DNA from 3 places in the Streptomyces sp. NPDC088730 genome. Region 3 is predicted to be linked to each of the others. Evidence: riboswitches for the same ligand, from Rfam matches in the RefSeq annotation. Region 3 holds a riboswitch; each other region holds the start of a gene.
What was found. Region 3 has a riboswitch for cobalamin ahead of ACIP89_RS19030 (FecCD family ABC transporter permease). Riboswitches for the same ligand answer to the same signal wherever they lie in the genome.
Positions count from the first base shown of each region.

Region 1: another riboswitch for cobalamin. It lies ahead of ACIP89_RS06575 (cobalamin biosynthesis protein); the one in region 3 lies ahead of ACIP89_RS19030 (FecCD family ABC transporter permease).
Region 2: another riboswitch for cobalamin. It lies ahead of metE (5-methyltetrahydropteroyltriglutamate--homocysteine S-methyltransferase); the one in region 3 lies ahead of ACIP89_RS19030 (FecCD family ABC transporter permease).

Region 1 is NZ_JBIVLK010000001.1:1,461,682-1,466,555, forward strand. It holds gene ACIP89_RS06570 (cobyric acid synthase) at 1-94, opposite strand, end outside; gene ACIP89_RS06575 (cobalamin biosynthesis protein) at 91-1,101, opposite strand; cobalamin riboswitch at 1,246-1,379, opposite strand; gene ACIP89_RS06580 (hypothetical protein) at 1,537-1,770, opposite strand; gene ACIP89_RS06585 (anion permease) at 1,783-3,060, opposite strand; gene ACIP89_RS06590 (class II aldolase/adducin family protein) at 3,296-4,009, shown strand; gene ACIP89_RS06595 (alpha/beta hydrolase) at 4,088-4,874, shown strand, end outside.
Region 2 is NZ_JBIVLK010000020.1:55,639-60,512, reverse strand. It holds gene metE (5-methyltetrahydropteroyltriglutamate--homocysteine S-methyltransferase) at 147-2,465, opposite strand; cobalamin riboswitch at 2,629-2,828, opposite strand; gene ACIP89_RS34315 (FUSC family protein) at 3,158-4,669, shown strand; gene ACIP89_RS34310 (lactonase family protein) at 4,775-4,874, shown strand, end outside.
Region 3 is NZ_JBIVLK010000005.1:354,856-359,729, reverse strand. It holds partial or broken gene ACIP89_RS19045 (3-oxoadipate enol-lactone hydrolase) at 1-5, opposite strand, end outside; gene ACIP89_RS19040 (ABC transporter substrate-binding protein) at 376-1,407, opposite strand; gene ACIP89_RS19035 (ABC transporter ATP-binding protein) at 1,423-2,205, opposite strand; gene ACIP89_RS19030 (FecCD family ABC transporter permease) at 2,205-3,314, opposite strand; cobalamin riboswitch at 3,416-3,549, opposite strand; gene ACIP89_RS19025 (MFS transporter) at 3,850-4,874, shown strand, end outside.

The sequences.
Region 1 (4,874 bases), on a different contig from region 3:
CCCCCCGGCGCACCAGCCAGCGGCAGATGCCCGCCGTCACGACGCTCTTGCCCGCGTCCGAGGTGGTCCCGGCGACCAGCAGTCCGCCGCTCATGTCGGTCTCCGTCCTGAGGTGCGCGCCGGGGCAGGTGCCCCCGGTCCGCGCGTCGAGGTGATCCGTCGTGCGGCGGCGCCCACGCCCAGCCGGGCCGCCACGCTCACGCCGAGGGCCAGCACCCCGATCCGGCGCGACAGCCGTACGGCGCGTTCGATGTCCTCGGTCTCCACCGCCCGGCCCGCCTCGCCGTTGAGCACGGGGCGGTGCTCGACCCGGCCGCCGTAGGCGAGGGTGCCGCCGAGCCGTACGCCGAGCGCCCCCGCGAACGAGGCCTCCACCGGGCCCGCGTTGGGGCTCGGGTGCTTGGCGGCATCCGCCCGCCAGGCCCGCAGCGCACTCCGGGGCCGTCCGCCGGCGGCGACGGCGAGCAGGGCCGTGAGCCGGGCGCCAGGCCAGCCCACGAGGTCGTCGAGGCGGGCCGAGGCCCAGCCGTAGCGCAGGTGGCGGGGCGACCGGTGGCCGACCATCGCGTCCAGGGTGTTGGCGGCCCGGAAGCCGACGAGGCCGGGGACCCCGCCCAGCGCACCCCACACCAGGGCGCCGACCACGGCGTCGGAGGTGTTCTCCGCGACGGACTCCACCACCGCGCGGGCGATCCGAGGTCCGTCCAGGGACTGCGGGTCGCGGCCGCACAGACGGGGCAGCCGCTCCCGCGCCAGCCCGAGGTCCCCGGCGGCCAGCGCGCCGCCGATGGACCGGGCCTCGCGCCCCAGCGACGTACCGCCGACGACGGACCAGGTGGCGGCGGCGGTCAGGGCGACGGAGGCGGCGGGACGGCGGCGCAGGGCGCGGGAGGCCAGTGCGGCACCCCCGGCGGCGCCTCCGGCGCAGACCAGGGTGTGCAGGGCGCCCCACCCGCGGTGGTCGCGCCACAGACGGCGTTCGACGCCTGCCGCGGCGCGCCCGAAGGCGGCGACCGGATGTCCCCGGCAGGGATCACCGAGCAGCAGATCACCGATCAGTCCGGCCGTGGCGCCGTACGCGAAGATGCGGTCGGCACGCACGGTTCAGCCGGCCGTCGCGCCTCGGAGGGCCCTGGTGCGAGCAGCTGGTCGAAGGGGAGACACGGAGACGGGCGCACTGCGGCCGGGCATGGCGATATGTCCTCACTCAGGGTCCGCGCCCTGGTTCGACGTGACCGGCGACGAGAGTCTCCTGGCTCCCGGATCCGCAGTTCCCCCGGTCTTCCAGCCCACTCGGCGTGGACCGTGACTTCCGGTGGTGGGGGACTGCTCCCCGGTGACAGTGGCGGGACCGCGCCGGATTCGCACCGGCTTCCTCTGCTGTCGCCGTAATGGCTCCGGCAGTCCACCACGCTCCGCGAACGCCAGTCAACCTACCGTTGACCTGCGAAGGTGCAGTGTGCTGAGACGCACATCGGGCCGGCCGCACCCGAGGTGCGGCCGGCCCGACGCGGCGGACGGATCAGGGGCGGTGGATCAGGCGACGATCAGGTAGATGCCGTAGGCCACCGCCGCCGCGCACAGTCCGAAGCAGACGTACGCGCCCGCGCGGGCGAGGATCATGGACCCGCCGGCCTGCCCGCCCCGCTCGGCCGGTTCCGGCTGCCGGGCGAGGCCGGCGATGCCCAGGGTGAAGAGGCCCACCAGGGCGACGGTGGCGACGAGAGAGACGCCGAAGACGGTGCCGAGGGCTGCCCAGTCGATGTTCATGGAGGATCTTCCTTACACCGTGGCGGGTCGTGCCGGGTCGGCTACGGCCGGGGCCGGGATGGTGGCGGTGAGCTCGTGGGCAGCGGCGGCCGCGGTGGGCGGCGGACTGACGGCCGCGATGGCGGTGGTGACGACGCCCGCGGGTTCGGCGTCCCCGGTGACCGGAGTGCCGTCCCGGAGGCCGGGTGCGACGTCGTCCTGACCGACCGGCTTGCGGCGGGACAGGACCCAGATCGCTCCGGAGCCCGCGATCAGCAGTACGGCGACGAGCACGACACCCCAGGTGCCCTGCTGGGTGAGGAACTCGGCCCCCGCGCCGACCAGACCGGCGGCCGGCAGCGTCAGTCCCCAGGCCACGAACATCCGGGTGGCGGTGGACCAGCGGACCACACCGCCCCGGCGGCCGAGGCCGGCGCCCATCACGGCGCCGGAGCAGGACTGGGTGGTGGAGAGGGAGAAGCCGAGGTGCGAGGAGGCCAGGATGACCGTGGCCGCACTGGTCTGGGCGGCGAAGCCCTGCGGCGGCCTGAGCTCGGTGAGGCCGCTGCCCATGGTGCGGATGATGCGCCAGCCGCCGAGGTAGGTGCCGAGCGCGATGGCCATTCCGGCGCTGACGATGACCCAGACCGGCGGGTTCGCACCGGGGGAGAGGACTCCGCCGGTGACCAGGGCCAGGGTGATGATGCCCATGGTCTTCTGTGCGTCGTTGGTGCCGTGGGCGAGGGAGACCAGCCCGGCGGAGGCGATCTGTCCGGCGCGGTAGCCCTTGGCGGTCGCCTTCTCCTGGGCGCCGCCCTGGACCTTGCCGCCGATCCGGTAGGTCAGCTTGGTGGCCAGCAGCGCGGCCAGTCCGGCGACGATCGGGGCGGCGACCGCGGGGAGCAGCACCTTGGTGACGACGGTGCCGCCGTCGACCGACGACCAGCCCGCGGACATCACCGCGGCGCCGATCAGGCCGCCGAAGAGGGCGTGCGAGGAGCTGGACGGCAGCCCGACCAGCCAGGTCAGCAGATTCCACAGGATGGCGCCGACGAGCGCCGCGAAGATGACCTCGGTTCTGAGGCCGTTCTCATTGATGATCCCGCCGGAGATCGTCTTGGCGACCTCCACCGACAGGAACGCGCCGACGAGGTTGAGAACGGCGGACATAGCCACCGCTGTCTTGGGTTTGAGTGCGCCGGTCGAGATGGTGGTCGCCATCGCGTTGGCGGTGTCGTGGAAACCGTTCGTGAAATCGAACACTAGAGCTGTCACGATCACAATCGCGAGCAGCAGCGTGATGTGTTCCATTTACCCAGGCAATCGTTCGACGTCAGTGGCAGGAGGAACGTAGGCAACCTGGGTGAACGGAAGATGAACTGAACAGGGCGTTGCGGTGACCCCGATCGGAGTGGCGTCGCCCTGTTTGGCCGTGTTCCGACAGGCCGGGACGGGCAGGGGGCGGTGTGGGCCCCGAATCCGGGGCCGGCCGGTCTCCGGCGAGAGGCGGAATCATGGACCGCTCATCAGTGGAAAGGATCTTCGTATGAGCGACCAGTGGCAGGACCCGGTCGAACACACCGGAGGTATCGGACACGCCGGTGCCGCCGATCGCGACGGGGACATCGAACGGGCCTGGGGCACGGTCGTCGCCACCGCCCGCAGGACGGCGGCCGACGGCCTGGTCGTCGGCACCTCGGGCAACGTCTCGGCGCGGGTGGGCGGCACCGTACTGGTCACCCCGAGCGGTGTGCCGTACGACCGGCTCCGCCCCGAGGACCTGGTCGGCGTCGATCTGGAGGGCAACCAGGTCCTCGGTGCGCTGGCCCCGACCAGCGAACTTCCGCTCCATCTCGCGGTCTACCGGAACACCGCGGCGGCCGCCGTCGTGCACACCCACGCGGTGCACGCCACGGCCGTCTCCACGCTCGTCGCCGAGGTCCCGCCGATCCACTACGCGGCCGCGCTGCTGGGCGGCCCCGTCCGGGTCGCCGCCTACGCCCGGTACGGCACCGACGAGCTGGCCGCGAACATGCTGACCGCTCTGCGGGACCGCACCGGCTGCCTGCTCGGCAACCACGGAACCGTCACCTACGGAGCCACCCTCGACGAGGCGTACGACCGCACCGCCCAGCTCGAATGGCTGTGCCGCCTCTGGCTCGCCGCGAGCGCCGTCCCCGGCCGCTCCCCGGCCCTGCTCACCCCGGGCCAGCTGAGCGACGTCGGGGAGGCGCTGAAGGGGTACGGACAGCCGGGCTGAGACCGCCGGGGCGGGCGGCCGCCACCGGACGGCCCCCGCCCGCTGGCCGAGTGCGCGGCCGCCCAGGAGACTGAAGCCGTGCGCCCGGCAACAGCGACGGCAGCAGTCGTCACCTCCATCCTCGGCGCCGGTGCGGCAGCGGTCGCGGCCGGCCGGTACGCGAGCGACGTCGCCCTCAAGGCGCCGTCCGGACGTCCGTTCCCCGCCGACCGCAGAGTCACCGTGCACGCGACGGCGGCCGGGCAGGTCACCCTGACCCGTTCCTTCGCCGCGCTGCGGCCCGGCACCTACGGGCTGGTCGGTGACGACGTCCACGCCGTCGTCGGCCCGGTGATCGACCAGGCCCACCAGGCCGCCGACACCGTCGTGCGCCGGCTGGAGCGCGTCAACCGCGGCACCCTGCGCCCCGGTGCCAAGGTCCGCATCACGCCCGAGCTGCACTGCGGCGACCCCAGCACGGCCCTCGGCCTCGCACACCGCGAGGTCGAGATCACCGGCGAGCTCGGCGCCCTGCCCGGCTGGTTCGTGCCCGGCCACCGGGACACCTGGGTCATCACCGCGCACGGCATCGGCACCAGCAGGGAACACCCCCTGAATCTGCTCGGGTTCCTGAACGGACAGCAGCTGCCGGTGCTCGACATCGCCTACCGGGGCGACCCCGGAGCACCGCGCTCCCCGGACGGCCTCAGCCACCTCGGTGAGTCCGAATGGCGCGACCTGGACGCGGCCATCCGCTTCGCCGTGCGCTACGGCGCCGAGAAGGTCGTGCTGCACGGCTGGTCGACCGGCGCCTCCATGGCGCTCCACGCGTCCGCCAACTCCGCGCTCCGGGACCGGATCTGCGGACTCGTCCTCGACTCCCCGG
Region 2 (4,874 bases), on a different contig from region 3:
CGTCGTCGCGCCGGAGCCCGAACTGCTGGAGCCCGAACCCGGCGGACCTCCGACGCGACCGCTTCCAGGCCCCGGTCCGCCTCACGCGGACCGGCGGACCCGGACGCCCGCCCGTAACCTGCGGCAGCCGCCCGAGCCCTTCGCGATCAGGAGGCGGGCAGCTCGCCGCGGACGGTGCGGGCCGCGGCGACCAGGTTCTCCAGCGACGCCCTGGTCTCGGGCCAGCCGCGGGTCTTCAGACCGCAGTCCGGGTTGACCCACAGCCGTTCGGCGGGGATGGCCTCAAGTCCCTTGCGGAGCAGGGCCGCGGCCTCGTCCGCGCCGGGCACGCGCGGTGAGTGGATGTCGTACACGCCGGGACCCGCCTCGCGCGGGTAGCCGTGCGCGGCGAGTTCGCGGGCGACCTGCATGTGCGAGCGGGCGGCCTCCAGGCTGATGACGTCGGCGTCGAGGTCGTCGATGGCCTGGACGATGTCACCGAACTCCGCGTAGCACATGTGGGTGTGGATCTGGGTGTCCGGCCGTACGCCGCTGGTGGTGAGGCGGAACGACCCGGTGGCCCAGTCCAGGTACCCGGCGCGGTCCGCCGCGCGCAGGGGGAGTGTCTCGCGCAGGGCGGGCTCGTCGACCTGGATGACCGAAGTGCCCGCGTTCTCCAGGTCGTCGACCTCGTCGCGCAGGGCGAGGGCGACCTGGCGCGCGGTCTCGCCGAGCGGCTGGTCGTCGCGGACGAAGGACCAGGCCAGCATGGTCACCGGGCCGGTCAGCATGCCCTTGACCGGGCGTCCGGTGAGCGACTGGGCGTACGAGGTCCAGCGCACCGTCATGGGTTCGGGGCGGGAGATGTCGCCCGCGAGGACCGGCGGGCGGACGTAGCGCGTGCCGTAGGACTGGACCCAGCCGTGCTGGGTGGCGAGGTAGCCGGTGAGCTGCTCGGCGAAGTACTGCACCATGTCGTTGCGTTCGGGCTCGCCGTGCACCAGAACGTCGATGCCGGTCTTCTCCTGGAAGGCGATGACCTCACCGATCTCGGCCTTGACGCGCTCCTCGTAGCCGGCCGTGCCGATCCGTCCCGCGCGCAGATCGGCGCGGGCCGCGCGCAGCTCGCCCGTCTGCGGGAAGGAGCCGATGGTGGTCGTCGGGAGCAGCGGCAGCCCGAGGTGGGCGCGCTGGGCGGCGGCACGCTCGGGGTACGGCTGGGAGCGACGGCCGTCGGCGTCCGTGATGGCCGCGGTCCTGGCCCGGACGGCGGGGTCGCGGGTGATCGGGGAGTTGGCACGGGACGCGAGGTCGGCGCGGTTGGCGGCGATCTCGGCGGTGATCGTGCCGGTGCCCCGGGCCAGCCCCTTCGCGAGCGTGACGATCTCTGCGGTCTTCTGCCCGGCGAAGGCGAGCCAGCGCAGGATCTGCGGGTCGATGTCCCGCTCCGGCGCCGTGTCGAGCGGTACGTGCAGCAGGGAGCAGGACGCCGCTACATCGACCCGGTCGGCGAGGCCGAGAAGGGTGGCGAGGGTGGCGAGGGACTTCTCGTAGTCGTTGATCCAGATGTTGCGGCCGTCGACGACACCCGCGACGAGGCGTTTGCCGGGAAGCCCGCCGACGGCGGCGAGGTCTTGGAGGTTCGCGGCGGCGGCATCGGTGAAGTCCAGTGCCAGGCCCTCGACCGGGGCCTTCGCCAGGACGGGGAGCGCCTCGCCGAGCCGGTCGAAGTAGGAGGCGACGAGCAGCTTGGGCCGGTCGGCGAGGCCGCCGAGCTCGCGGTAGGTGCGGGCGGCGGCGTTCAACTCGGCCGGGATGCGGTCCTGGACCAGGGCGGGTTCATCGATCTGCACCCACTCCGCGCCCGCGGCACGCAGATCGGCGAGCACCTCCGCGTACACCGGCAGCAGCCGGTCCAGCAGGGTGAGCGGCTCGAAGCCGGCCGCCACCCCGGGGGCGGGCTTGGCCAGCAGGAGGTAGGTGACCGGGCCGACGAGCACCGGCCGGGCGGTGTGGCCGAGTGCGAGGGCCTCCCTGAGCTCGGTGACCTGCTTGGTGGAGTCGGCACTGAAGCCGGTGTCGGGGCCGAGCTCGGGGACGAGGTAGTGGTAGTTGGTGTCGAACCACTTGGTCATCTCCAGCGGCGCCACGTCCTGGGTGCCGCGAGCCATCGCGAAGTACCCGTCGAGCGGGTCGGCGGCGACGGCTTCGCGGTGCCGCTGGGGGACCGCGCCGACCATGACGCTGGTGTCCAGGACGTGGTCGTAGTACGAGAAGTCGCCGGTCGGCACCTCATGGACGCCGGCATCCGCCAGCTGCTTCCAGTTGGACCGGCGCAGTTCTGCCGCCGTCCCCCGGAGGGCGCCGGCGGTGACGCGGCCCTTCCAGTACCCCTCGATGGCCTTCTTCAGTTCCCGGTTCGGGCCCTGGCGGGGGTAGCCGTACACGGTGGCTCGTGCTGCCGCGGCTGCGGGCTTGGGTGTCACGGAAATCTCCTTCGCGAGATGACTCCTGAACATCCCGGAGACGGGACACGGGCGCGAAGGGATGACGAACCGGACGGATATCGCACACGCCGCGGCGCGGATTCTCCGTCTGGTACGCACGCCGACCCGCCCACGAGGTCACCGGGACAACCGCATGCGAGTGGGTCGCGTGCGGGCAACGGGCAGGTCTTCGGACTCGTGGGCACGCCTGCCAGGGGCAGACTCCTACTGGCCGTCGCTTCCCGGACCCGATCGGGTCCAGTGCGTATGACGGCGGTCGTTCCCACTTACCGCTGCGGGGCAGTCCCGGATTCACACCGGGTTCCCTCTTGCGACGCGCCTGCCTGGCGGACAGGGGCGAACCAGCTGCACCGGCCAGCCTAGGGGGTGGACCGTCCCCGAGGCACCGCTGTTCACATTCCGGGATGTGGAAGGGGGCCAAGACCATGCCGCGAGGTGTCGCAGTTCTCCTGCCGGGCGGACTGGTCCTCAGGCTGGTCCGTTGGCTCTGCCGTGGCCGGGCAAGGTGCGGCATTCATGGGCCAATGGTCCATGGAGTCGGGTCTGAGTTGAACCAATAGTCCCCAAGGTGTTGAGATGGGGCTGTCAATGGCGCTGCGGGTCCCTCGGGGACCTCTGTGGCGCCTTTCTCATGTCTGCGCTGGTGTCATGCGCGAAAGGGGCGGGGCGACTTGTTGAAGAGGGCGTTCGTCGCACACGATCCCGGACGGATCCGGCTGCGGTTCGCGTCCCGGGCCGTGCTCGGCATCGGGCTCGCCGTCGCGCTGTGCGGGGCGGCCGGGCACTCGCTGGTGGCGGCCATCACGGGGGGTCTGGCCGCGCTGCTCGCCCTGTTCACGGTGACCGACCCGACGGTGCGAGGGCAGGCTACGACGACCGCGCTGCTCCCCGTCGTCGGCCTCCCGGTGCTCACGCTCGCCGCGGTGCTGCACGATGTGCCCGTCGCCCGGGACCTGGCGTTCCTCGCCGTCGTGGGGGCGGGGGTGTACGCGCGGCGCTGGGGGCCGCGCGGCCACTCGCTGGGCGTATTCGCCTTCATGGCCTACTTCTCCGCCCAGTTCCTGCACACCGTGCCCGGCCAGCTGCCCGAGTTGTACGCGGCCGTGCTGCTGTCGCTCCTCGCGTCGTCGCTGGTGCGGTTCGGGGTCTGGTGCTACGAGCGCCGGATCACGGTGCCCGTGGCGGTCGGCCTCCCCGCGGGAGCGGCGGGGCTGCGGCGGATCACGACCCGGCAGGCCGTACAGGCGACCCTGGGCGCGGGATTCGCGCTCGCGGTGGGGCAACTGCTCTCGGATCAGCGCTGGTACTGGGCGGTCGGCGCCACCTGGTGGGTGTTCGTGGCCACGACCTCGCGCGGCGAGACCGTCGTGCGCGGTTTCAGGCGTTTCCTGGGGACCGTGCTCGGCATCGGGCTGGGCTTCGCCGTGGCCGTGCCGCTGCACCACGAGCCGGTCGTGGCCGCCGCCGTCGTGGCGGTGGGCGTGTTCGGGATCTTCTACACCGCCGCTGTCTCCTACACCTGGATGATGCTGGCCGTCACCGTGATGGCGAGCATGCTGTACGGGCTGCTCGGCGTGCTCGACGCGGGACTGCTCGTCCTCCGCGTCACCGAGACGGGGGCCGGTGCGCTCGGTGCCGTACTCGCGGTGCTCTTCGTGCTGCCGGTGACCACGCATTCGGTGACCGAGGCCTGGGTGGAGCGGGCGCTGCGATGCGTGCACACCTGCACGGCGGAGGCCGCTGCCCGGCTCGCGGGAAGCGAGGACGCCGACCCGCCCCGGCACGTCGCCGAGCTGGAGGCGATCCTCGGCCGGGTGCGGCTGTCACTGGCGCCCCTGGTGCATCCGCTCAGCCCGATGAGGGCCCGAAAGGCGCGGGCGCGGCAGGTGCTCGCACTGCTCGACGACTGCGCGCGCGAGGTGCGCGGACTGGCCTCCGTCGCCGCCGACCCGGAGGCCTCGCACGACGCCCGGCTCGCCGCCGCCTGCTGGCGCGTGGAGACCGCGGTGGAAGCTCTGACGGCTCCCGAACGGCCGGCCCGCACCCCGCTCGCCGCAGGACGCCCGGCGCACGCCCCGGAGACGGAACCCGCCCTCGCCCATCTGCACGGCCTGGAGCGCGCGCTGGCCGAACTGGCCGCGCCGCTGCACAGCCCGCCGGGGGCCCCGCTCGCCGCGGCCTGACACCGCACCCTTTGGTCCAGACCACAAGGCCGCACTGCTACCGTCGCCGCGGAAGATCGCGACGGTCCCCACTGTCGCGCTCAGTCGGCGGAGAAAGGCAGTGCGGTGGACAGCAGCAACGGTGCCGGACGGGCATTCATCGGGTCCTTCACCTCGGCGGGCGGGCGGGGCATCACCGTCGCCGCCGTGGACCGGGAGACCGGGG
Region 3 (4,874 bases):
CCCATCCGACTCACGCCCTCACCTCCCACGACCCGTTCTCCTCCCAGCCCGAGCGGTGAGCACCTGGTGCGAGGAGCCGTCGCTCGCCGGCCAGCACGGCGTCGCTGGTCTCGCGGGTCTGGAACCATCCACCCAGCCCGACCGGGATCCACTACGTCTACGTGCACGGCTGGCAGACCGCACCGGCCGTCGCGCAGCGGCGCGCGACGGCCCCGCTCACCCGGGCCCGGGAGCTGGCCGCCGCGCATCCGGACCGGTTCCGCAACCGGTCCGGGGGTTCCCGGTCGGCGGCGGCAGGAGTAGCCGCCGGTCCACCGTGATCAGTTTCGTCGGGAGATCCCTACCCACTCGGCGCACGCCCTGTACAGCCGCAGGTCAGCTCCGGGCCTCCCGCAGATCTGCCGCGAGCGAGACGATGGCCGCGGGATTGCGCGGGCTCTCGACGAGGTCCACGTAGTCGAGGACGACGATGCGGTCGTTCTTGATCGCCGACACATTGGCCAGCGGCGGATAGGACTTCAGGAACTTCCGCTTCTGCTCCGCGCTGGTGTCCCCGTAGTTGTTGATGACGATCACCTCGGGGTCCCGCTCGACGACGGTCTCCCATCCCACCGTCGTCCAGGTGTCCTTGAGGTCCTTCATGACGTGGTCGCCGCCGGCCCTGGTGATGATGTCGTGCGGTCCGGCGTAGGCGCCCGAGGTCAGCGGCTTGTCCCGGCCGTCGTCGTAGAGGAACACCCTCGGCCGGTCGGTGCCCTTCAGGGCGGTCGCCTGCGCCTGGGCCACCTCTTTCCGGAAGCGCGTGATCAGGGATTCGGCGCGCTTCTCGACGTCGAAGATCTTCCCCAGGTTCCGGAGGTCGGTGTAGAGCGCGTCGAGTGGCGCCATCACTCCCCGCGCCTTCCCCCGCCCGTTGCGGCACGACTCACTCAGCAGGTAGGAGTCGATGCCCACCTTCTTCAGGGCCGCCGGGGTGAATCCGTCCCCCTCGTTGAACCCGTAGCTCCAGCCCGCGAAGACCAGATCGGCGCGTGCGTCGAGGACGAGTTCCTTGTTGATCGTCTCCTTGGACAGCCAGGCGGTCTTCTTGTAACCGCCCTTCCAGGGCACGGACGTCAGATCCCCCTTGTCGTCGGGCATCACATAGCCCGCCATGTGGTCTTCGAGTTCCAGCGCGAACATGATCTCGGTGATGCCGACGTCGTTGGTGACCACGCGCCGCGGGGCCTTGTCGTAGGTCTTCTTCTCCCCGCAGTTCTCGACGGTCACCGGGTAGTGGCCCCCGGCCGCGGGAGTGCTCTTGTCGTTGCTCCCGTCCTGCGGGGTGATCTCGGCGCCGCAGCCGCTGAGGGCCATGACAGCGGTGAGGGCGAGGCCGAGTGCGGCAGGACGTATCGGGCTGGGCATGGTGGCAGTGCTTCCTTAAGAGGGGACGACGGGGAGGAGGCGGTCGAAGATCAGCTGTACGGCGCCGGTCTCCGGGTGCGGTACTCGATGCGCCCGGACGCCGAAGACCTCGGCCAGCAGCTCGGGGGTGAGTACGTCGTGCGGGGCGCCCGATGCGACGATCCGGCCCCCGTCGATGACATGGAGGACGTCGCAGTGGAGTGCGGCGAGATTGAGGTCGTGCAACGCCGTGAGCACGGTCAGTCCGCTGGCCCGCACCAGGGCCAGTACCTCCAGCTGCTGGGCGATGTCCAGGTGGTTGGTGGGCTCGTCGAGCACCAGCGCCCGTGGCTGCTGCGCCATGGCGCGGGCGATCAGGACCCGCTGCTTCTCGCCTCCGGACAGGGTCAGGAAGCCCCGGTCGGCCAGGTGGCCGGCCCCGACCTCCGCCAGCGCCGCCTCGCACGTGCGCCGGTCCTCCTCGGACGCTCGGGCCGTCGCTCCCTGGTGCGGCATCCTCCCCATCGCCACGATCTCGGCGACGGTGAAGTCGAACTCGTGACTCGACTCCTGGGGAAGCGCGGCCAGTCGGCGCGCGCTCTCCCGCGGACTCAGGGCGTACAGGTCCTCGCCACCGATCCGGACGGTTCCGGCGGAGGGGCTCAGCGCCCGGTAGACGCAGCGCAACAGCGTTGACTTCCCGCTGCCGTTGGGCCCCACCAGGCCGACGAGCTGAGCTTCGCCCGCTCGCAGGGTGATGTCCTCCACCAGCCGCGCGCCGGCGATCTCCACGGTCAGTGCGTCGATATCGATCCGCATCACGCGCCTCCGAAGGTGTAGGAGCGGCGGCGCATGAGCAGGATGAAGCACGGCACGCCGATCATCGCGGTCAGCACGCCGACCGGCAGTTCGGCCGGGGCGAGCAGCACGCGCGAGAGGATGTCCACCCAGATCAGCAGGACGGCCCCCGCGAGCGGTGCGACGGCCAGCAGGCGGCGGTGATCCGCGCCGACCAGCATCCGTGCGGCGTGCGGGACCATCAGCCCGACGAAACCGATCGCGCCACTCACCGCGACCAGTGCCCCGGTGACCGCGGCGGAGACCAGGAACAGCTCCTTGCGCAGCCTGCCGGCGTCCACTCCCAGGGTGGCGGCGGTCTCGTCGCCCATCGCCAGGGCGTTGAGCCGGCGCGCCGACCACCCGAGGTGGACCAGGCCACCGATCGTCGCGCCCGCGGCAATCGGCACGGAGGACCAGGTGGCGCCCCCGAGGCTGCCGAGCATCCACATCATCGCGGAGCGGGCGGCATCGCCCCGCTCCGCGGCGAACACCATGAACGTGGTGATGGCCGAGAAGCCGTAGTACATGGCCGTGCCCGTCAGGACCAGGCGCAGCGGGGTCAGTCCGCGTGCGGTGCGGGCGACCGCGTAGACGAGCACCATCGCGAGGAGCGCGGCGAGGAAGGCCGCCGTGGACAGCGCCCAGACGCCGAATGCGCCGAAGACCCCGAAGATGAGTACGGCGTTCGCACCGACGGCCGCGCCGGAGGAGATACCGAGGACGAACGGGTCGGCCAGGGCGTTGCGGACCATGGCCTGCACCGCGACGCCGATCGCGGCCAGGCCGGCTCCGACGACCGCGGCCAGCACGGCTCGTGGAAAGCGCAGCTCCCACACGATGGTGTACCCGGGGACGTCGCCGGGACCGATCCGCTGCCCCGTCAGGCCGGCCCACAGGTAGTGCGACACCTCTGCCCAGGAGATCCCCGAGGCGCCGATTCCCGCTCCGCAGACCAGGGAGAGCGGCAGCAGGGCGCACAGAGTGGTCACCAGCAGGGACAGGGGTACGCGCCGGGGAGGAGCGGGCCCGCCGCCGGCCCGCGCGGCGCGCGAGGGCGGGGCAGGTATGCGTTCGAGGGGAGTGACCACGGTCGGATCGCTTTCACCTCAGGCCGTGCACCTGCACGATCGAAGGAGCGGCCCGGACGCGAGGCGCCCTGTGCAGCACCTCTCGCAGTCCACGGCGAATTGACAGGAGCCTTCACCGCCGCGGGTAATCGGGCTCGCGGAGCCATCAGGAGGGCTCCGCCTACCGTTGCGGGTCAGCGCCGGAATTCGACCGGACTTCCCCCGCGGGGCGTGAGCAGCTTACGGGTAGGGCACGCCGCCCTCCTTTTCGCCCCTGCGTCCCGAGCCGCCCCCGATCACCTTGAGCAGTCCCTGAGCGGTCCCCCGGGCCACGGGCATGCCCTCGCGATCACCTTGGAGCCGGGCACCCCGGCCGCCGGACGGCCGGCCCTGCCGAGCCGCAGCGCGACGCCGCCCGGTGGCCCCCACCGCTCCCGACCGGCCTGGGTCCTCTCCTGCTTGAGTCCCCTCCCGTTTGACTGAGTAGACCTGTCTGTCTAATCTAGCTCAACAGCCTAGACAGACAGGTCTACTCATACTCTGGACGGGAATGGTCATGACGAATCCCCCGGTCGTCCCGATGTCCGAACCGGCCCGCGTCCCGGACGCGGCGCCCACCGACCCCGGGCCCGACACCGGGTCCGACACCGGATCCCGATCTACCGCCGTCCCCGCCGCCATATCCGCCCGGGGCCGACGGCTGCCGCCGAACGTGGCGCTGTACGTACTCGCCTCGGTCACCATCTCGTTCCTGGCGGCCTCCAGCGCACCGACCCCGCTCTACGCGGTCTACCAGGCGGAATGGGGCTTCGACCCGATCACCACCACCGTGGTCTTCGGCGTCTACGCGGTGGCCGTGCTGCTCGGGCTGCTCACCATGGGCAAGCTCTCCGACCACGTCGGCAGGCGGCCGGTGCTGCTCGGCGCGCTGGCGGCCCAGGCCCTCTCGATGGTCGTGTTCGCCACCGCCGACGGCGTACCGGCACTGCTGGTCGCCCGGATCGTCCAGGGCCTGTCGACCGGCGCGGCGCTCGGTGCGGTCGGTGCGGGGATGATGGACATCGACCGGCCGCGCGGCACCCTCACCAACGCGGTCGCCCCGGGCATCGGCACGGCGACCGGCGCGCTGGTCTCCGGCCTCGTCGTCCAGTTCCTGCCCGCCCCCACACATCTGGTCTACCTCGGGCTGCTGGCGGTCTTCGTCCTCCAGGCGGTCGCCGTCGCCCTGATGACGGAGACGGTGACCCGCAAGCCGGGGGCGCTGGCGAGCCTGGCGCCGGAGATCAGGCTGCCGCGCGCCGTACGCCGCCCGATGCTGGTGGCCGCGCCGGTGCTGTTCGCCGTCTGGGCGCTGGCCGGACTGTACGGGTCGCTGGGCCCCTCCCTGGCACGCCGGCTGACCGGTTCCGGCTCCGAAGTGCTCGGCGGGCTGAGCCTGTTCGTGCTCGCCGGGGTGGCCGCCGTCTCCGTACTGGTCCTGCGCGAGGCGGCGACCCGGACGGTGATGCTCACCGGCATCCTCGCGCTGATCGCCGGGGTGGCCCTCACCCTCGCCTCGATCCGCGACCCCTCCCCCGCCGG